Regions from separate parts of the Actinoplanes sp. NPDC051470 genome, predicted to be linked through region 2. Evidence: predicted binding sites of a transcription regulator. Region 2 holds the regulator's gene; the other holds the start of a gene.
The links. Region 2 encodes HrcA, which represses chaperone genes, less so after heat shock. Its sites were predicted from a motif close to GGTTNGCACNCTCNNNNNGAGNGTGCNAACC; they were not measured.

Region 1: the regulator HrcA is predicted to act here: its motif matches at 5,356-5,386, upstream of groES (co-chaperone GroES).

Annotation. Positions count from the first base shown of each region.
Region 1 is NZ_JBFBAA010000015.1:155,324-165,813, forward strand. It holds gene tsaB (tRNA (adenosine(37)-N6)-threonylcarbamoyltransferase complex dimerization subunit type 1 TsaB) at 1-259, shown strand, start outside; gene rimI (ribosomal protein S18-alanine N-acetyltransferase) at 256-693, shown strand; gene tsaD (tRNA (adenosine(37)-N6)-threonylcarbamoyltransferase complex transferase subunit TsaD) at 686-1,732, shown strand; gene AB0M54_RS26090 (hypothetical protein) at 1,749-2,003, shown strand; gene AB0M54_RS26095 (DUF1707 domain-containing protein) at 2,008-2,274, opposite strand; gene AB0M54_RS26100 (DinB family protein) at 2,338-2,889, shown strand; gene AB0M54_RS26105 (hypothetical protein) at 2,914-3,135, shown strand; gene groL (chaperonin GroEL) at 3,193-4,842, opposite strand; gene groES (co-chaperone GroES) at 4,915-5,229, opposite strand; gene AB0M54_RS26120 (methyltransferase domain-containing protein) at 5,460-6,626, shown strand; gene ybaK (Cys-tRNA(Pro) deacylase) at 6,769-7,251, shown strand; gene AB0M54_RS26130 (substrate-binding domain-containing protein) at 7,617-8,723, shown strand; gene AB0M54_RS26135 (ATP-binding cassette domain-containing protein) at 8,845-9,648, shown strand; gene AB0M54_RS26140 (ABC transporter permease) at 9,645-10,490, shown strand, end outside.
Region 2 is NZ_JBFBAA010000037.1:40,322-50,811, reverse strand. It holds gene AB0M54_RS40860 (PAS domain-containing protein) at 1-1,424, opposite strand, end outside; gene AB0M54_RS40855 (hypothetical protein) at 1,540-2,409, opposite strand; gene AB0M54_RS40850 (enoyl-CoA hydratase-related protein) at 2,461-3,231, opposite strand; gene hemW (radical SAM family heme chaperone HemW) at 3,268-4,461, shown strand; gene AB0M54_RS40840 (DUF4870 domain-containing protein) at 4,454-5,182, opposite strand; gene hrcA (heat-inducible transcriptional repressor HrcA) at 5,316-6,338, shown strand; gene dnaJ (molecular chaperone DnaJ) at 6,373-7,512, shown strand; gene AB0M54_RS40825 (16S rRNA (uracil(1498)-N(3))-methyltransferase) at 7,512-8,246, shown strand; gene AB0M54_RS40820 (hypothetical protein) at 8,261-8,854, opposite strand; gene AB0M54_RS40815 (glycoside hydrolase family 3 C-terminal domain-containing protein) at 8,907-10,490, shown strand, end outside.

The DNA.
Region 1 (10,490 bases), on a different contig from region 2:
CGTCACCGAACCGGCGGTGGCGAAGCCGGCCTCCTTCACCGGCCGGGCCGACCGGGCCGTGGGGGAGGGCGCCGTGAAGTACAGCGACATCATCGGGCTGCCGATCGACGAGCACGTGCTCTACCCGCCCGGCGCCGCCCTGATCGCGCTGGCCGCCGACCGGGTCCTGGGTAAGGCCGCCGGCGAGCTGCTCACCCCGCTCTACCTGCGCCGGCCGGACGCGGTCGAGCCGGCCGGGCGCAAGTCCGTGCTGCCATGACGCTGTCCCGGCTGCGGTGGTGGCACATCGACGAGGTGCTGCGGATCGAGGAAGACCTCTTCGGGGCCGAGAAGTGGTCGCCGGCGATGTTCTGGAACGAGCTCGCCCTGCGCCGCTACTACCTGATCTTCACCGAGGAGAACCAGATCCTCGGGTACGCCGGACTGTCCGTCGTGGACGCCGAGGAGTCCTGGGTGCAGAACATCGCGGTCCGCCGGGACGCCCAGACGCGGGGCATCGGGCGCGAGCTGCTGGAGGCGCTGCTCGCCGAGGCCGCCCGGCAGGGCAGCCGCAAGACGCTGCTCGAGGTGGCCGTCGACAACGAGCCGGCCCAGCGCCTGTACGCCCGATACGACTTCGAGCCGGTCGGCATCCGCCGCGGCTACTACCAACCCAGCAACACGGACGCCCTGGTGATGATGCGCAATGGCTGACGGCCCTCTCGTTCTCGGTATCGAGACCTCGTGCGACGAGACCGGCGTCGGCATCGTCCGCGGCCACACCCTGCTCGCCGACGCGCTCGCCTCCAGCGTCGACCAGCACGCCCGCTTCGGCGGCGTGGTGCCCGAGGTGGCCAGCCGCGCCCACCTGGAGGCCATCGTGCCGACCATGCGGCGGGCGCTCGACGAGGCGAAGGTCACCCTGGCCGACATCGACGCGATCGCCGTGACGGCCGGGCCGGGTCTGGCCGGCGCGCTGCTCGTCGGCGTCGCCGCGGCCAAGGGGTACGCCCTCGCGACGGACAAGCCGATCTACGGGGTCAACCACCTCGCCGCGCATGTGGCGGTGGACACCCTGGAGCACGGCCCGCTGCCCGAGCCGGCGATCGCCCTGCTGGTCTCCGGCGGCCACTCGTCGCTGCTGCTGGTCGACGACGTGACGGCCGGCGTGACACCGCTCGGCGCGACCATCGACGACGCTGCCGGCGAGGCCTTCGACAAGGTGGCGCGGCTGCTCGGGCTGGGCTTCCCGGGCGGGCCGGTGATCGACCGCCGGGCCCGTTCCGGCGACGCCGCCGCGATCCCGTTCCCGCGCGGGCTGACCGCGGCCAAGGACCTGGCCGCGCACCGCTACGACTTCTCGTTCTCGGGCCTCAAGACCGCGGTCGCGCGCTGGGTCGAGGCCCGGCAGCGGGAGGGGACGACGATCCCGGTGGCCGACGTGGCGGCCAGCTTCCAGGAGGCGGTCTGCGACGTGCTCACGGCCAAGGCGATCGAGGCCTGCCGGGCCAACGGCGTGGAGACGCTGGTGATCGGCGGCGGGGTGGCGGCCAACTCCCGGCTGCGGGCGCTGGCCACGGATCGTGCATCGAAACACGGCATCCGGGTACGCGTACCCCGACCGCAGTTGTGCACCGACAACGGCGCGATGGTCGCGGCGCTCGGCTCGCACCTCGTGGCGGCCGGCGTGGCGCCGAGCCGGCTGGATCTGCCCGCCGACTCCGCCATGCCATTGACGGCGATCACCGCGTGAAGGTAGGCAGTGGCTCATGATTGCGCGGATGTGGGAGGTGCGCGCCCTCGGCAGCGGCTTCGACGAGTTGCTGACCTGGGTGTGTGAGAAGGCCGTGCCTGAACTCGAGGTGCTGCCCCAACATGTGTCGACGGACGTCTACTCGTCCACCGACAAGCGCATCGTGGTCATCTCTCGATGGCGCCATTCCCCGGTCGCGATGCCGGCGCCGCCCGCGTCGCTGGTGGCGCGCTCGCCGCACGTCTGGGACTTCAGCCCGGTGGACCGCTGAATCGTCAGTTCCGCAGGGCGATGAACAGGGCGAGGATCACCAGCGTGACGATCGCGATGAGGAAGACCACGAGCAGCTCGCGCCGCGGGTGATCGTCCTCGGTGGCCGGCAGGTCGCTGGTCACGGCGGCGAGCTCAGACTTCGTGCGGGCGCCGACCGCCGCCTCGACCCGGGCCGCGAACTCGTCGAGCGTCAGCCGGCCGGCGCCGGTGTGCCGCTCCAGGGCGGCCACCACTCGCTGGCGATCGTCGTCCGACGCACGGATGTCCACGGGCCGGATGCTAGCGAAGAAACTGGGTTGCCCGGTACCGCCGAATGGGCGTTCGCTAGGCGTATGTCGGAAGTGACTGAACGTAAGTTCGGGTGGTGGGACATGTGGGTCCACCCCGACGACGATCCACGGTCGGACGAGAACTTCGACGGCGAACGGGCCACGCTGCTGGGCTACCTCCGGGACTATCGGCTGACCCTCGAGATGAAGTGCGCCGGGCTGGACGCGGCCCAGCTGGCCGCCCGTTCCGTCCCCCCGTCGAACCTGTCGCTGCTGGGCCTGCTCCGGCACCTGGCGGGCGTGGAGCAGACCTGGTTCCGGCTACGGATGGCCGGGCAGGACGGGCCGCGGCTCTACCGCAGCGAGGACAATCCGAACGGCGACTTCGACGACGCGGTGGCTGACCCGGCGATGGTGGCCGAGGCGTGGGAACGCTGGCGGGAGGAGGTCGCGTTCGCCGACGCCTACGTCGCCGGCCAGGCCGACCTCGGCGTGATCGGCGCCGCCGGGGATCCGTTGCGGCAGGTCCTCGTCCACCTGATCGAGGAGTACGCCCGGCACTGCGGTCACGCCGACCTGATCCGCGAGCGCGTCGACGGGCGCGTCGGCCAGTAGCGTGGTTTCCGGGAGGTGGCCGCGATGCCGGAGGGCGACAACGACTTCGACGACATCGTCGCGCCCCTTCGCGAGGAGCGGTTCACCACCCGGCCGCCCCGGCGCCGGCTGTTCATCGCCGGGATCGCCTGTTGTGTCGCCGCGGTGGCGCTCTTCATCTTCGGCGGGGTCGAAGGCGCGGTGCTCGCCGTCATCCCCTGGATCGCCGGGATGCTGCTGGTCGTGGCCGGGCGTTCGAACCAATGACGAAAGGCGCGCCGTGGGGAGACAGCGCGCCTTTCGTTGATGTGGGTCGTGCGACGGTCAGAAGCCCGGGCCGTGCTGGTGGCCGTGGCCACCGTGGCTGTGCCCGTGGCTACTGCCGGCGGCCGGGTCGGGCTCGGCCGGCTTCTCCACCACGAGGCTTTCCGTGGTGAGCAGCAGGCCGGCGATCGACACGGCGTTGGAGACCGCGTTGCGGGTCACCTTGACCGGGTCGATGATGCCGGACGCGGCCAGGTCGACGTACTCGTCGGTGGCCGCGTTGAGGCCGTGGCCCCAGCCCAGCTCACGAACCTTGCCCACCACGACGTAGCCGTCGTGGCCGGCGTTCTGCGCGATCCAGCGCAGTGGCTCGTCCAGCGCCTTGCGGACGATCTGGACGCCGATGGCCTCCTCGCCGGTGAGGCCGAGGTTGCCGTCGAGCACCGAGGTGATCTGCGAGAGCGCGGCGCCGCCACCGGGGACGGTGCCCTCTTCCACCGCCGCCTTGGTCGCCGCGATGGCGTCCTCGATGCGGTGCTTGCGCTCCTTCATCTCGACCTCGGTGGCCGCGCCGACCTTGATCACCGCGATGCCGCCGGACAGCTTGGCCAGCCGCTCGGCGAGCTTCTCGCGGTCCCAGTCGGAATCGGACGCCTCGATCTCCTTGCGGATCTGAGCGACCCGGTCGGTCACCTCGGAGGAGACGCCGCCACCATCGACGATGGTGGTGTTCTCCTTGTCGACGACCACCCGGCGGGCGCTGCCGAGCATCTCCAGGGTGACCTGGTCGAGCTTGTAGCCCAGCTCGGGCGCGATCAGCTCGCCGCCGGTGGCGATCGCCATGTCCTGCAGCATCGCCTTGCGCCGGTCGCCGAAGCCGGGAGCCTTCACCGCGGCGACCTTGAAGGTCTTGCGGATCGCGTTGACCACCAGGGTGGACAGGGCCTGGCCCTCGACGTCCTCCGCGATGATCAGCAGCGGCTTGCCCGACTGGAGCACCTTCTCCAGCAGCGGGAGCATCTCCTCGACCGAGGAGATCTTCTGCGTGGTGATCAGGATGTACGCGTCCTCGAGGACGGACTCCTGCGACTCGGCGTCGGTCACGAAGTTCGGCGAGATGAAGCCCTTGTCGAACTGCAGACCCTCGGTGACCTCGAGCTCGGTGCTGAGCGCCGAACCCTCTTCCACCGTGATGACGCCGTCGCGGCCGACCCGGTCCATCGACTCGGCGATCAGTTCGCCGATGGTGGCGTCCTGGGCCGAGATGGTGGCCACGTTGGCGATCGCCTTGTGGTCGTCCACGTCGACGGCCTTGTCGAGCAGCGCCTTGGAGATGGCCTCGGCGGCCAGGTCCATGCCCCGCTTGAGGCCGATCGGGTTGGCGCCCGCCGTCACGTTGCGCAGGCCCTCGCGAACGAGTGCCTGGGCGAGGACGGTCGCCGTGGTGGTCCCGTCGCCGGCGACGTCGTTGGTCTTCGTCGCCACCTCCTTGACCAGCTGGGCGCCGAGGTTCTGGTACGGGTCGGAGAGCTCGATCTCCTTGGCGATGGTGACACCGTCGTTGGTGATCGTGGGCGCGCCGAACTTCTTGTCGAGGACGACGTTGCGGCCGCGCGGGCCGAGGGTGACCTTGACCGTGTCGGCGAGCGTGTTGACGCCGTGCTCCAGCAGGTGCCGGGCGTCGTCTGAGAAGCTGAGAATCTTCGCCATCTATTGGTCCCTTCACGCACAGCCGCCCCGGTCCCCGTCGCCGGGGACCGAGGCGGTCAGCACATCAGTAGGTCACTTCTCGATGACCGCGAGGACGTCGCGGGCGGAGAGCACCAGGTACTCCTCGCCGGCGTACTTGACCTCGGTGCCGCCGTACTTCGAGTAGAGGACCGTCTCGCCGACCTTGACGTCGATCGGGACGCGGTTGCCCTTGTCGTCGATGCGTCCGGGGCCGACCGCGAGGACGGTGCCCTCCTGCGGCTTCTCCTTCGCGGTGTCGGGGATCACGAGGCCCGACGCCGTGGTGGTCTCCGCCTCATTGGCCTGGACCACGATGCGGTCCTCAAGCGGCTTGATCGCAACCTTGGTCGCGGTAGTCACGGGCATACCCTCCTGGGTACAGGTGTTGCCGACCTCGTCAGCGAGGCCGGACTGATGCCTCATGCCACCGGGCGGGGCCGTCGTCGCGGGTGCCGGTCCGCCTGGCGCAAACGCGGCCCATCGCTGGGCTCACGCTGGCACCCTCATGGTGAGAGTGCTAAGTCGGAGGTTATGCCGGAACTAGCACTCCGTCAACCAGAGTGCCAACGAGTTCGCCCAGGGGAGAATGTCGTCCCGTGGACCTCGAACTGTTGGCTGAGCTGCGTAATGACCACGAGGTCCTGGCGGCCGCCGCGGACCTGGCCGGCGGTGACGCGCTGACCGCCGGCACCGCGCTGCGCGCTCGTGGGGTGGAACCCGGGCTGGCCGCCGCGGCCCTCACCCAGGCCACCCTGCGACGCTCGGCGCGGGCCAAGTTCGGCGCCGCGGCCGACCGGATGTTCTTCACCCGTCCGGGTTTGGAACAGGCGACCCGGGCGGTGGTGGCCGAGCGCCGGGCCGCCCGCCTGGCCGCCGCCGGGGTGCGAACCGTCGCCGACCTCGGCTGCGGGTTGGGCGCCGACGCGCTGGCCTTCGCCCGGGCCGGCCTCCGGGTGCACGCCGTCGACGCCGATCCGCTCACCGCCGCGACCGCCGCCGCCAACGCGGACGCGCTCGGTCTCGCCGACCGCATCGAGGTGACCTGCGCCGACGCCACCACGGTCGAGGTCGAGCGGTTCGACGCGGTGTTCGCCGACCCGGCGCGCCGCAAGGCCGGGCGGGGCCGGGTGTTCGACCCCGCGTCGTTCTCGCCGCCCTGGGACTTCGTGGCCGGGCTGGCCGCCCGCGTGCCCCGGACGGTCCTGAAGCTCGCGCCCGGCATCGACCACGCCCTGCTCCCGGCCGGCGCCGAGGGCGAGTGGGTCAGCGTCGGCGGCGACCTGGTCGAGGCCGCCTTCTGGTGCGGCCCGCTGGCCGCGGTCCCGCGCCGCGCGACGTTGCTGCCGGGCGGTCAGGAGCTGACCGGCACCGGGGAGCGGGACGGACCGGTCGGGCCGGTCGGCCGCTGGCTCTACGACCCGGACCCGGCCGTGGTCCGCTCGCATCTGGTCGCGGAGTTCGCGTCGGCGGTCGGTGGCCGGCTCGCCGACCCCGAGATCGCCTACGTGTACGCCGACGACGCCGTCGACACCCCGTACGCCCGGCGCCTCGAGGTGCTGGACGTGCTGCCGTTCTCGCTCAAGCGCCTCCGGGCGGCGCTCCGCGAGCGGGGCGTCGGCCGCCTGGAGATCCGCAAGCGGGGCTCGGCCCTGGAACCCGACCGGCTCCGCCGCGACCTCAAACTCGCCGGCACGTCCGCCGCCGGCATCGTCCTGACCCGGGTGGCCGGCGCACCGACCGCCCTGGTCACCACCCACTCCTGAGAAAGAGGGCGACCACGCACGCACGCCGAGCCGTCGCCGGAGGCGAGGCGACCTCGGCGGGAGCAGCGGCCGGCGCCACCCACCGAGCTACGACATGGGTGTTGATTTTTTCGCACAGCTACCCCGCGCTAGCCTCCGCGCCGTGGCTAAGAAAGCGGCCGGCACTCCGGCAACGGTGCTGCTCACTGCGCAGAAGGTTGCGCACACCCTGCACACCTACGAGGTCGACGCCGACACCCCCGACTACGGCGCCCGAGTGGCCGAGGCGATCGGCGTCCCTCCGGAGCGGGTCTTCAAGACGCTGATCGCCGCGGTGGACGGCTCCCTGACGACCGCGGTCGTACCCGTGACCGGCGATCTCGACCTGAAGGCCCTGGCCCACGCGGCCGGCGGCAAACGGGCCGCGCTCGCCGACCGGGCCGACGCCGAGCGCAGCAGCGGCTATGTGCGGGGCGGGATCAGCCCGCTGGGTCAGCGCCGCCGCCTGCCCACGGTGATCGACGACTCGGTGACGGCCTTGGATCTGATGTACGTCTCCGCGGGCCGCCGTGGCCTCCAGGTCGCATTGTCGCCGGACGATCTGGTCCGTCTGACCGCCGCAACCCTTGCGCACATTCGGACATAGACCCCATCTGTCCGAGCCGTTACGACACCGTTATGTCCCGGGGCTGATCTTTATCCCGGGATCGGGCAGGTTGGGACCACTGCGTGACTTAGCGTCACGTTGTGGGGCAAGTCCAGCTAGCGGCCCGGAACCGGTGCCGAAGCGGCTACCGGCACAGTCGTCGGTCGCTTCGGGCATGTTGCCGGATTGTTATGCCCTGTGACCAGAAGGCCCGGCAACTCTGCTTGTGTAACCGCCCGCAACAGGAATACGTTGCCGGGCACAACAAATGCTCCTGATCCACTGCGTCCTGGGGAGCGAACCCTCCCTCCGCGCAAACTGGAGAATCCGACGAAGGCCCGGATTTACCCGAAAGGACATAAGTAATGCGTAAGGGAATGTTCGCCCTTGCCGCCCTTGGCCTGTTGGCCACCGGCAGCATGGCCGCTTGCGGCTCCGACAGCGACTCCGGTGGCACCGGAAGCAACGGCGGCGGCTCGGCGCCGGGCAAGGTCGGCATCATCCTGCCCGACACGGCCAGCTCGCAGCGCTGGGCCACGGATGACCTGAAGTTCCTCAAGGCGGCCTTCGCGGCCGCCGGTGTTGAGGCCAACATCCAGAACGCCCAGGGTGACAAGAGCGCGTTCCAGACGATCGCGGACGGCATGATCTCCAGCGGCGTCAAGGTTCTGGTCATCGTCAACCTGGACTCCGGCACCGGCAAGGCCGTGCTGGACAAGGCCAAGGCCGCCGGTATCGCCACGATCGACTATGACCGCCTCACCCTGAACGGCGGCGCGAACTACTACGTGTCGTTCGACAACGTCAAGGTCGGCGAGCTGCAGGGCCAGGGTCTGGTCGACTGCCTGACCGCGAACAAGGCGGCCAAGCCGGTCGTGGCCGAGCTCAACGGCTCGCCCACCGACAACAACGCCACGCTGTTCAAGCAGGGCTACGACTCGGTGCTCAAGCCGAAGTACGACGACGGCACCTTCACCAAGGGCCCGGACCAGTCCGTTCCGGACTGGGACAACGCCCAGGCCGGCACGATCTTCGAGCAGATGCTCACCCAGAACAAGCAGATCAAGGGTGTGCTCGCCGCCAACGACGGCCTCGGCAACGCGGTCATCCAGGTGCTGAAGAAGAACAAGCTGAACGGCCAGGTCCCGGTCACCGGCCAGGACGCCACCGTGCAGGGTCTGCAGAACATCCTCGCCGGCGACCAGTGCATGACCGTCTACAAGGCGATCAAGCAGGAGGCCGAGGCGGCTGCCGGGCTGGCCATCTCGTTGGCCAAGGGCGAGACGCCGACCACCGCCACCGGGACCATCAAGGACCCGGAGTCGAACCAGGACGTCAAGTCGGTGCTGCTGACCCCGAAGTCCATCACCAAGGAGACGGTGAAGGACGTCATCGCGGACGGCTTCGTGACCAAGGAAGCCCTCTGCACCGGCAACTTCGCCAAGCTGTGCACGGAAAACGGCATCAGCTGATTTGACTGTGGGGGTCACCCCCGACGGCTGACGAACGGCGCCGCTCACGCCCGCGACTGGGCGTGGGCGGCGCCGGGCGTCGCACCCCCAGAACCGGTCACCAGCAAAGGAGAACCAATCCGTGGCCGCGACACCTCTCCTGGAGCTGCGCGGGATCGACAAGAGTTTCGGTCCCGTCCAGGTCCTGCACGACGTCGGACTCAGCGTCTACCCCGGCGAGGTCACCGCTCTCGTCGGTGACAACGGCGCAGGCAAGTCCACCCTCGTCAAATGCGTCAGTGGTATCTACTCGATGGACGCGGGCACGGTGACGTTCGAGGGCAACCAGGTGGCCATCCACAGCCCCCGGGACGCCTCCGCGCTGGGCATCGAGGTCGTCTACCAGGACCTCGCGCTCTGCGACAACCTGGACATCGTCCAGAACATGTTCCTCGGCCGCGAGAAGACCAGGGGCCTCACCCTGGACGAGGCCACCATGGAGCAGATGGCCGGCGACACCCTGGCCGGCCTGTCCGTCCGCACCGTGAAATCGCTGCGTCAGCTGGTCGCCAGCCTGTCCGGTGGTCAGCGGCAGACGGTGGCGATCGCCAAGGCGGTGCTCTGGAACAGCCGGGTGGTCATCCTCGACGAGCCGACCGCCGCCCTCGGTGTGGCACAGACCGCCCAGGTGCTGGAGCTGGTCCGCCGGCTGGCCGACAACGGCCTCGGCGTGGTGCTCATCTCGCACAACATGAACGACGTGTTCGCGGTCTCCGACCGGATCGCGGCGCTCTACCTCGGCCGCACCGCCGCGCAGGTGAAGGCGACCGACGTCACCCACTCGCAGGTGGTCGAGCTGATCACCGGCGGGCGCAGCGGCAACCTCGGCCTGCCGCCGGAGAAGCCGAGCGAGTACGTCGACATCACTCCGGGAGACGACCAGTGAGCACAACCACGACCGGCCCCGCGGGCGCCGGAAAGGTCCAGGTGGCCAAGCCCACGATCGCCAGCCACGTCAGCGACTACATCGGCCGGGTGCGCGGCGGTGACATCGGCAGCCTCGCGGCCGTCGCCGGTCTCATCGTGCTCTGCCTGGTCTTCGGCATCGCCCGCCCGGACACCTTCATCAGCGCGCTGAACTTCAGCAACCTCTTCTCGCAGGGCGCGGCGGTCATCTTCATCGCCATGGGCCTGGTCTTCGTGCTGCTGCTCGGCGAGATCGACCTGTCCGCCGGTTACACCAGCGGTGTGGCCGGAGCGGTCGCCGCCGTGCTGCTGACCAAGCACGGCTGGTCCTGGTTCACCGCGGTCCCGGCCGCGCTGATCGTCGGCCTGCTGATCGGTTTCCTGCTGGGCTTCCTGGTGTCGAAGATCGGCATCCCGTCGTTCGTCGTCACGCTGGCCGCGTTCCTGAGCTTCCAAGGTGTCCTGCTGGTGTTGCTCAGCGGCGGCACGAACATCTCCATCCAGGACTCGTTCGTGCTCTCGCTGGCCAACAAGAACATGCCGGTCGTCGTGAGCTGGGTGCTCGCCGTGGTCGGCATCGCCGCGTACGCCGCCACCCAGTTCGTCAAGCTGCGCGGCCGCGCCTCCCGGGGCCTGGCCACCGACCCGCTGGGCATCGTGCTGGCCCGGATTGTCGGTCTGGCGCTGGTCGTCCTGATCCCGACCGCCATCCTGTCGCAGGAGCGCGCGATCAACCCGGCGATCAACTCGCTCAAGGGCGTGCCGATCGTCGTGCCGATCCTGGCGGTCTTCGCGGTCATCTGGACGTTCATCCTGGGCCGC
Region 2 (10,490 bases):
AAGAGCACGCCGTCGCCGTCGTCCTGGAGGGCCTGGCGGACCTGGATGCGGTCGTCGGGGTGGACCAGTTCGGTCAGGGTGGCCAGCGGCGGGAGCTCGTCCGCGCCGATCAGGTCGCGGAGCGCGGGGCTCGCGTACCGGATGCGCTGGTCCTCGTCGATCACCATCATCAGGTCGGCGGTGTTGCTGATGACCGCCCGCAGGTAGAGGTCGCTGTCGCGGCGGCCGACCGCCTCGACCAGGGAGATCCGGTCGAGGGCGAGCGCGGCCTGGCCGGCCAGCACCTCGAGGGCGTCCTGGGTGGCGGTCAGGTCCTCGCGGCGACCGGCCACGACCAGCGCGCCGCCGCTCGGGCGGGCCACCGCGAGCGGCTCCAGCCACAGCGGGCAGACCAGGGTGGCGGCGTCGTTGTCCGAGTCCTCGACCCACCAGCTGCGGCCGCGCGGATCGGCGCCGGCCGGCGGCACCGCCTCGCACGTGAGCTGGCGGTCGTCCATCGCGAAGACGACCTTCTCCAGCGCGTACGCCGGCATCAGGCCGCGGACCGCCGCCCGCACCGCCCGGTCCACGCCATCCAGGTCGGCCGTCGCCACCAGCGCCGCGCTGGCCTCCCGCAGGGCTCGCTCCCGCGACAGGGCCCGGCTGTTCTGCCCGACCGAGTCGGCGAGGCGGGTGATCGTCATGGTGAGCGTGAGCGCGCCCACCACGGCGATCAGCACGCCGTCGGTGACGCCACCACTGACCGCCTCGACGAACAGCACCACCGGCGGCGTGGCGACGGAGATGCCCAGCAGCGCCGCCCAGTGCCCGCGCCAGGGCGACGGGCGGACCGGCATCGGCGCGGTGAGCCGGGCCATCGAGGGGTGCAGCGCGGCCGCGCCCCAGGCCAGGTAGAGCACCCGGTAGCCGGACTCGGTGGCCCAGTTCTCGGCCAGGCCCCAGGCGATGTCCGAGCCCAGCATGCCGACCGCGCCGACCAGCAGCAGGATCGCCGACACGTTGCGGTTGCTCGCCACGATCAGCCGGGCGGCCACCCCGATCAGCAGCACGTCGCCGATCACGTCGGCGGCCGAGATCTGCCCGAACTGGCCGGTGTCGCCGATCACGAAGACCCAGACGACCAGCAACGCCGAGCAGGAGAAGGCGAGCAGGTCGATCAGGCGGGCGCGGTCGACCAGCACCGCGCCACCGCGGGTGAACTGCATCAGTCCACAGGCGACCAGCACGAACATGCCGTAGTAGCAGGCCTCGGCGAACGCGCCGTGGTCGAGGGCCAGGGCGGCGTCGCCGATGGCGAGCACCACGATGGACCCGGCCAGCAGGAGCCAGGGTCCGACTCGGGCCGGTCGGTGGCGGCAGACCCCGAAGACGATTGCGGCGGCGCTGCCGGCTCCCAGCACGATCCACTCGAGGGCGCTCAGCACGACTAACTAGTACCAGCCGCGGTCGCTATCTGTCCATGGCGGTGTATACGCAGCGCTATGACCTGCGAACCCGGTCGACATCACGGAGAGCAATGTGAATGTGTTGGCTCTCTGTTCAGCTGAAGACTTCGACGACCACATGAGCATTGCCGGCCTTGCGATCGTCGGTTACCGGCTGCCACTTGCCGGTGGGGGCATGCCACTCCAGGTCAGCGAAACGTACTCGTTCGAGACCGGTGTCCCGGGCGTGCGAGACGAGCCAGTGCGCGTACCGCCAACCGGTGTCGATGTTGCTGATGGCGAGGGTCAGGCCGGTCGGCTGGGTCACCGGCTGGCCCAGCCCGCGGCCCCAGTCCAGCTTCAGCCCGGCGGTCACCTTGCGGATCGCGGTCTGGCCGCGCATCGCCGGCTCGCCGGTGATCGTGCAGGCGACCGCGCCGGTGGCCTTGCCGGTCAGGGCCTTGGCCAGCACCTCGGCCTCCTCGGCCCACTTCTGGTACGCCTCCGGGTAGGCCGACTTCTGCACCCGCTGGGCCGCGTCGGTGACCCGCATGTTCTGCCAGCCCTTGACCCGCTTGAGCGAGGAGTAGAACTTCTTCGACGAGTAGCGCGGGTCGACGAGCTGGTCCGGCTTGCCCCAGCCCTGGCTGGGACGCTGCTGGAAGAGGCCGAGCGAGTCACGATCGCCGTGTTCCAGGTTCTCCAGCTTGGACTCCTGGAGCGCGGTGGCGAGCGCGACCACGATCGCCCGCTCGGGCATCTTCCGGATGACGCCGACCGCGGTGATGGTCGCGGCGTTGGCCATCTGGACGGTGTCGAGGGCGACCTCGCCGCCGTCGGCGGAGACCACGCAGGCCGGTCCGATGCGCGGCAGGTTGATCGACTTGATCGAGCTGCCCATCGAGTTGACCGCGGCGATCACCCCGGCCACGGCGGCGATGCCGAGCACCAGCAGCACCGCGACCGGCTTCTTGCTCACCCACACCCCTCTCGCTGACGGACGCCAAGCGTAGACAACGAGCGCATCAGGAGATGGTCACTGCGGGATCCACGCGGCCGGCCGCTTCTCGCGGTACGCCGCCACACCCTCGCGACCCTCCTCGGACTTGAAGTATCCGGCCGACCTGGCGGCCAGGTCGGCGAGATCGGCGCGGACGGACTCGGCCGGCGTACGCCGCAGAATCTGCTTGGTCCCGGCCAGCGCGAGCGGACCGCCGCGGACCAGCGAGTCGCAGTAGCGGGCCACGGTGTCGTCCAGCTCGTCGGCCGGCACCGCCGCCGTGACCAGGCCGATCTCGGCCGCGCGGGCCCCGTCGAAGGTGTCGCCGGTGAGGTAGAGCTCGGCCGCGGCGCGAGGGGCCAGCCGGGGCAGCACGGTGGCGCTGATCACGGCCGGGATCACCCCGAGACGCACCTCGGTGAAGGCGAACGTCGCGTCCCGCGTACACACCGCGATGTCCGCCGCCGCGATCAGGCCGAGCCCGCCGGCCCGAGCCGGACCACCGACCCGCGCGACGACCGGCTTGGGGAACTCCCAGATGGCCGCGAGCAGATCGGACATCATCTCGGCCGGCAGCCGACCGCGGCCGGAGGTGACCTGCTGGGTCTCCTTCAGGTCGGCGCCGGCGCAGAAGACCGGGCCGGTGTGGGTGAGCACCACGGCGCGGGCGGAGGCGTCGGTGAGCACGGTCGCCAGCGCGTCGAGCAGCTCGGACATCAGCGTGCTGGACAGCGCGTTGCGGTTGGCCGGGCTGTCCAGGGTCAGCGTGGTGATCCCGGCGGACGTCGAGGTGTGGACCAGCTCCATGCGGAGACCCTATCGGCGGCGGTGCACACTTGACGGATGCCTGGTCCGCTGCCCGAGGGTGAGCCCGTCCCCGCCGACGGGTCGCTGCCCGACGATGTCGCCGCCGGAGCCGGACAAAACGGATTCGGGGTCTATGTCCACGTGCCGTTCTGCGCCAGCCGCTGCGGCTACTGCGACTTCAACACGTACACCTCGACCGAGGCGAGCCAGGAGGGTTACCTGGACGCGGTGCTGGCCGAGTTCCGCCTGGCCGGCAAGGTCGTCAGCCCCCGGCGGGTGGACACCGTGTTCGTCGGCGGCGGCACGCCCACCCTGCTCGACCCCGGCGACCTGGCCCGGGTGCTCGACGCGATCGACGCCACCTGGGGACTCGCGCCGGGCGCCGAGATCACCACCGAGGCCAACCCCGAGTCGGTCACCCCCGGCTCGCTGCGGGCGCTGCGCCGGGCCGGCTTCACGCGCATCTCGCTGGGCATGCAGTCGGCCTCACCACACGTGCTGGCCGTGCTCGACCGCCGGCACACCGCCGGGCGCGCGCCCGAGGCCGCGACCGAGGCCCGCGAGGCCGGGTTCGAGCACGTCAACCTCGACCTGATCTACGGCACGCCGGGGGAGACCGCGGACGACTTCGCCCGGTCGCTCGACACGGTGGTCGCGGCCGGCGTCGACCATGTCAGCGCGTACGCCCTGATCGTCGAGGACGGCACCCGGCTGGCCGCCCGGATGCGCCGCGGCGACCTGCCCTACCCCGACGACGACGTGGCCGCCGACCGCTACCTGGCCGCCGACCAGCGGCTCGCCGCGGCCGGTCTGACCTGGTACGAGGTGTCCAACTGGGCGTCCGGCCCGGCCGCCCGCTGCGCCCACAACATGCTCTACTGGACCGGTGGCGACTGGTGGGGCGCCGGCCCGGGCGCACACAGCCACGTCGGCGGCGTCCGGTGGTGGAACGTCAAACACCCGTCCGCGTACGCCCGGAAGCTCGCCGACGGCGACTCGCCCGGACACGGCCGGGAGATCCTCACCGCCTCGGACCAGCGCATGGAAGATGTGATGCTGCGCGTGCGGCTGCGCGACGGCATGCCGCTGGCCGGGCTCGACCCGTCGGTGACCGCGCGGTTCCTCGGCGACGGCCTGCTCGACGCGGCGGCCTACGGCGCCGGCCGGCTCGAACTCACCCTTCGCGGGCGGCTCCTGGCCGACGCCGTGGTACGCGACCTCGTTACTTGACCATCCGGAACGTGGCCGGGTAGTGGTAGAGCTGACCCTCGTTCGCCTTCATGCCCGCGATGATCGAGAACACGATGACGACCACCCAGGTGATCATCGGCAGGAAGAACAGGATGCCCACCGTGCACGCCGCCAGGATCGAGGCGACGATCGTGGCGATGCCCCAGGTGATCTGGAAGTTCAGCGCCTCGACCGAGTGCGCGCGGACGGTCGGCGACTCGTTGCCCTTGGCCAACATCGCCACCAGCGGCGCGATGAAGCCGACGAGGATGCCACCGAAATGGGCGACGAGGGCCCAGGTCTTCTCGTCATTGTTGGCATAGCCGACCGGGGCGGGACCGGCGCCGGCCGCGCCGTAGCCGGGCTGCCCGTAACCACCGGGCTGGCCGTAGGCCCCGGGCTGGCCGTAGCCGGGATCGGGCGGGGGCGCGCCGTAGCCCCCCGCGCCCGAGCCGGGCGGCGGGCCGTAGCCACCGGCGCCGGAGGACGGCGGCGGACCGTACCCACCCGCCCCTGAGCTGGGCGGCGGGCCGTATCCACCGGCGCCGGAGGACGGTGGCGGGGAGCCGTAGGTCGGCGGCTGCGGCGAGCCGTACGTCGGCGGCGTCGGAGGCGGAGGCGGGGCCGATCCGGAGGTCGGCTCGTTACCCGGATATGGGTTGAGCGGCGTCGTCGGGTCGTACGGATTTCCGTCACCCGGCGGACGAGGCGGTTCAGTCATGGCTGACACGGTAGGACCGCAGCTCAACGTAGTCGAGACCAACCGCCGTGGGTGCGATCATCGCGCGGCGGCGAGTGGCGACGTAGACTGGCACTCGCCGATCAGGAGTGCCAACGAGCGGGGGAGGGGTCAGATGAGTCTCGATGACCGCAAACTCGACGTCCTCCGCGCCATCGTCGAAGACTATGTCGCCACCCAGGAACCGGTCGGCAGCAAGGCCCTGGTCGAGCGTCACCAGCTCGGCGTCTCCCCGGCCACCGTGCGAAACGACATGGCGGTGCTCGAGGAAGAGGGCTACATCCGGCAGCCGCACACCAGCGCCGGCCGGGTGCCGACCGACGCCGGCTACCGCCTCTTCGTCGACCGGCTGTCCCGGATCAAGGCGCTCAGCCCGGCCGAGCGGCGGGCCATCGAGCGTTTCCTGGCCAACCCGGTCGACCTCGACGACGTCGTGCACCGCACGGTGCGGCTGCTGGCCCAGCTCACCCGCCAGGTGGCCGTGGTGCAGTACCCGAGCCTGGCGCGCTCCTCCGTACGCCATCTCGAGCTTGTCCCGATCTCCACCACCCGCGTCATGCTGGTGATGATCGCCGACACCGGCCGGGTCGAGCAGCGCCTGGTCGAGATGCCCGGCCCGATCGCCGCCGACGACGTCACCGAGCTGCGGCGCAAGGTCAACGAGAAACTCGCCGGGCAGCGGCTCGCCGACACGCCGCCGCTCGTGCAGGCGCTGGTCGACGACTGTGCGCCGGAACGCCGTAGCACGATGGCCTGCCTGGCCACCGTGCTGCTCGAGACACTGGTCGAGCGCTCCGAGGAACGTCTGATGCTGGCCGGTACGGCCAACCTGACGCGCGGCGGCATGCTTGACTTCCAGGGTTCGCTCCGGCCCGTGCTGGAGGCGCTCGAGGAGGAGGTCATCCTGCTCAAGCTGATCGGCGAGGTCGAGCCCAGCACCACCCGGGTCCGGATCGGCGACGAGAACGAGATCGACAACCTGCGGTCGGCCTCGGTGGTGAGCACCGGGTACGGCCCGGGCGGCACCATCATCGGTGGGCTCGGTGTGCTCGGGCCGACCCGCATGGACTACCCCGGCAACATCGCCACCGTGCGTGCAGTGGCAAGGTACCTTGGCGACTTGCTGGCCCAGAATTGATGGATCTGCGCGAACATTGAGGACTCCAAAGCCCGTGGCGAAGGACTACTACGGAATTCTCGGCATCGGCCGGGATGCCACCGATGACGAGATCAAGCGCGCCTACCGCAAGCTGGCTCGCCAGTACCACCCGGATGTGAACCCGGACCCGGAGGCGCACGAGAAGTTCAAGGACATCAACGCCGCCTACGAGGTCCTCTCCGACGACCAGAAGCGGCAGATCGTCGACCTCGGCGGTGACCCCTTGGCGCCCGGGGGCGGTGGCGCCGGCCCGGGTGGGCCCGGGGCCGGACCGTTCGTCGGTTTCCAGGACATCATGGATGCCTTCTTCGGCACCGCCGCCGGTGGCGCGTCGCGGGGCCCGCGGCCGCGTACCCGTCCCGGGGCCGACGCGATCCTCCGCCTCGAGCTGGAACTGCAGGAGACCGCGTTCGGGGTCGAGGCGCCGATCACGGTCGACACCGCCGTGCTGTGCACCCAGTGCTCCGGCGCCGGCACCGCGCCCGGCACCCACCTGGCCACCTGCGAGACGTGCGCCGGCCGGGGCGAGGTGCAGAGCGTTCAGCGCACCTTCCTCGGGCAGGTCGTGTCGTCCCGCCCCTGCCAGGTCTGCCAGGGTCACGGCACGGTCATCCCGTCGCCGTGCCCGACGTGCGCGGGCGACGGGCGTATCCGTACCCGCCGCAGCCTGACGGTCAAGATCCCCGCCGGGGTCGAGGACGGCATGCGGATCCGCCTGGCCCAGCAGGGCGAGGTCGGCCCCGGCGGCGGCACGGCCGGCGACCTGTACGTGGAGATCCACGAGCGGCCGCACGACGTCTACAGCCGCAAGGGCGACGACCTGCACTGCCGGGTCACCCTCCCGATGACCGCGGCCGCGCTCGGCACCCGCCTGACCATCAAGACGCTCGACAGCGAAGAGTCCATCGAGGTCAAGCAGGGCACCCAGCCCGCCAGCACGCTCCGCATCCGCGGCAAGGGCGTCCCCCACCTGCGCGGCCAGGGCCGCGGCGACCTGTTCGTGCACCTCGACGTGAAGACGCCGACCAAGCTGACCTCCGACCAGGAGCGGATGCTGCGCGACTTCGCCAAGACCCGCGGCGAAGACGTGGCCGAGCTCAGCAAACAGGGCGGCTTCTTCTCCCGGATGCGGGACGCCTTCAACGGCCACTGATGTCGGCGTCCCTGTTCCTCGTCGCCGAGCTGCCGACGGGTCCTTCCTTCACGCTCGACGGCCCTGAAGGCCACCACGCGGCGGACGTCCAGCGCGTCCGCCCCGGCGCGCCCGTCACCCTGTCCGACGGCCGCGGCGGTTCCATCGCCGCCACGGTCACCTCCGTGGCCAAGGGCAGCGTCGTCCTCCACCTGTCCCCGCCGACCTTCGTCCCCGCCCCCACCCCGTCGCTCACCGTCATCCAGGGCATCCCCAAGGGCGACCGCGGCGAACTGGCCGTCCAGGCGATGACCGAGGTCGGCGTCGACGAGATCATCCCCTGGTCCGCCTCCCGCTGCGTCACCCAGTGGCGCGGCGACCGAGGCGCGAAGGCCCAGGCCAAGTGGGCGGCGACGGCGCGCGAGGCGGCCAAGCAGTCCCGCCGGCCGTGGCTGCCGGTCGTCTCCGGGGCGCCAGATCTGGGAACGTCGCAGGTCGCCGCCCGCTTGTCGGCCGCGGCGGCGGCGTTTGTGCTGCATGAGGACGCGACGTCGCCGCTCACCGCGGCTGAGCTGCCGTCTGAGGGGGAGATCGCGCTGGTGGTGGGGCCGGAGGGCGGCATCACCGACGCTGAGATCGACGCGTTCGTGGCCGCGGGGGCGGTGCCGGTGCGGTTGGGCGAGGCGGTGCTGCGGACCAGCACGGCCGGGGTCGCGGCGATCTCGGTGCTGTCGGCGCGGATGGGGCGCTGGTAGGCGAGCGGGATCGACTACGGGTTGGGGCTTCGGCTTTCGGGCATCCGGGCCCAGGCCGCGGCGCCGCGGGGGGAGAGCCGGTAGCCGACGGGGAGGCTCTCGGTCAGGCCTAGTTCTTTCAGGCGGCGTACGTCGCGCTTGAAGGTCAGCATGTCCGGATAGCCGAGGTCGGACCACAGGTCACCGGCCCGTGTCCCGGGATGGGTGGCTATCACGGCCAGCACCCGCCTCGTCCATGGGCCGCGCGCGCCGGTGGTGTCCATCCGGTCGAGCCGCGTGATCAGGGTCGCCCACTCGTCGTCGGGGAGGTCCGCCGTCTCCCGCAGGGCCACGCGGGGGTCGTCGCCGGCGTACGCCACCTCGATCCGGTAGACGTCGCCCGCCTTCTGGGGCAGGTCGGCCAGGGCTGACCGGGCGTTCGGGTAGCCGGCCGCCCGGGCGTCGGCGGCGGAGATCCGCTTGATCACCGAGACGGCGCGCACCTCGACGACGCCGATCATGGTGCGCAGCCGGCTGCCGGCGCGGACCCGGGCGCGCTCCCAGCGCCGGAAGACCACCGACACCCGTCCGTCGCGGATCCGGTCCAGCGCGTCCTGCCGAAACAGCATTGTCCCAGCCTGCAACCCGCCGCCCCGGCGATCAAGATGAAATGATCGAGGCGTGGATGAATTGATCAGTGAGCTGTCCCTCGAGGAAAAAGTGTCGTTGCTCGGAGGGCAGGACTTCTGGTCGCTGCCGGAGATAGCGCGGATCGGGCTGCGGTCGCTGGTGATGTCGGACGGGCCGGTGGGGGTCCGGGGCACGGGGTGGGCGCCCGAGGATCCGTCGGTGGCGTTGCCCAGCCCGACCGCGCTGGCCGCCACCTGGGACCCGGAGCTGGTCGAGCGGGCCGGGCGGCTGCTCGGGCAGGAGTCCCGGCGCAAGGGGGTGCATCTGCTGCTCGCGCCGACCGTGAACCTGCACCGGACGCCGCTCAACGGCCGGCACTTCGAGTGTTTCTCGGAAGATCCGCTGCTCACGGGCGAGATCGCCGCGGCCTTCGTGACGGGCGTGCAGGCGCTCGGGGTGGGTACGACGGTCAAGCATCTGGTCGGCAACGACTTCGAGACCGAGCGGATGACCGTGGACGTGCGGATCTCCGAGCGGGCGCTGCGTGAGGTCTATCTGCCGCCGTTCGAGCGGGTGGTGCGCGCGGGTGGCTGGGGTGTGATGTCGGCCTACAACGGCGTCAACGGGTCGCCGATGTCATCGCACGCGGAGCTTCAGCAGCGCGTACTCAAGGACGAATGGGGTTTTGACGGGATCGTCGTGTCGGACTGGCGGGCGGCCCGGGACACGGTGGGTGCGGCGCTGGGCGGGCTCGACATCGCCATGCCGGCCATGCAGAACCCGTGGGGCGAGGCGTTGGTCGAGGCGGTGCGCGCCGGGCTGGTTCCCGAGGAAGAGATCGATGCCAAGGTACGCCGGGTGCTTCGTCTCGCCGCCCGCGTCGGTGCGCTGGGCCCGCCGCCCTCGGGTGAATGGCCGGAGCTCGACGGGTCGGCGGTCGCGCACGAGGTGGCGGCCCGGTCGTTCGTGCTGGTGCGGAACGAGGACTTCACGTTGCCGCTGGAGCCGGCCGCGCTGACCCGGGTCGCGGTGATCGGGGCGCTGGCCCTGGACGCCCGGGTGCTCGGTGGCGGCAGCGCCACGGTGACCCCGCCGCATGTGATCTCGCCGCTGGAAGGCATCGGGCGGTCGCTGTCGGGTGTGGACGTGGCGTACGCCACCGGCGCCGACCCGCGGCCCTTCCTGCCGCCGGCACGTGGTCCGGAATGGACGGGGCTGCGGGTCGACCTGGCCGGGAAGTACGACTTCGCGGTGGGTGAGGCGGCGCTGCGCTGGATCGGGGACCTGCCGGGGCGGCTCGACCCGGCGGACGTCGACGGGCTCACCATCGCCGGCACGTTCACCCCGGCCGTGGACGGCGAGCACGTGTTCGCGGTATCGGGCTTCGGCACCTTTGTTCTCACGGTGGGTGAGCGCGAGGTTTATCGGGGCGCGCTTCATGTCGAGGGTACGGAGCGTGGCGAGCTGCTGCTGTCACCGCGGGAACATCGGGCCGCCGTGACGCTGGCGGCCGGCGTACCCGTCGAAGTGATCTTGACCCAGATCATTCCGGCCGGGATGGCGCACACCGTCTCGACCACGCTCGGGCACCGGCCGCCCGGCCCGGACGCGGCCGAGATGATCACCGAGGCGGCG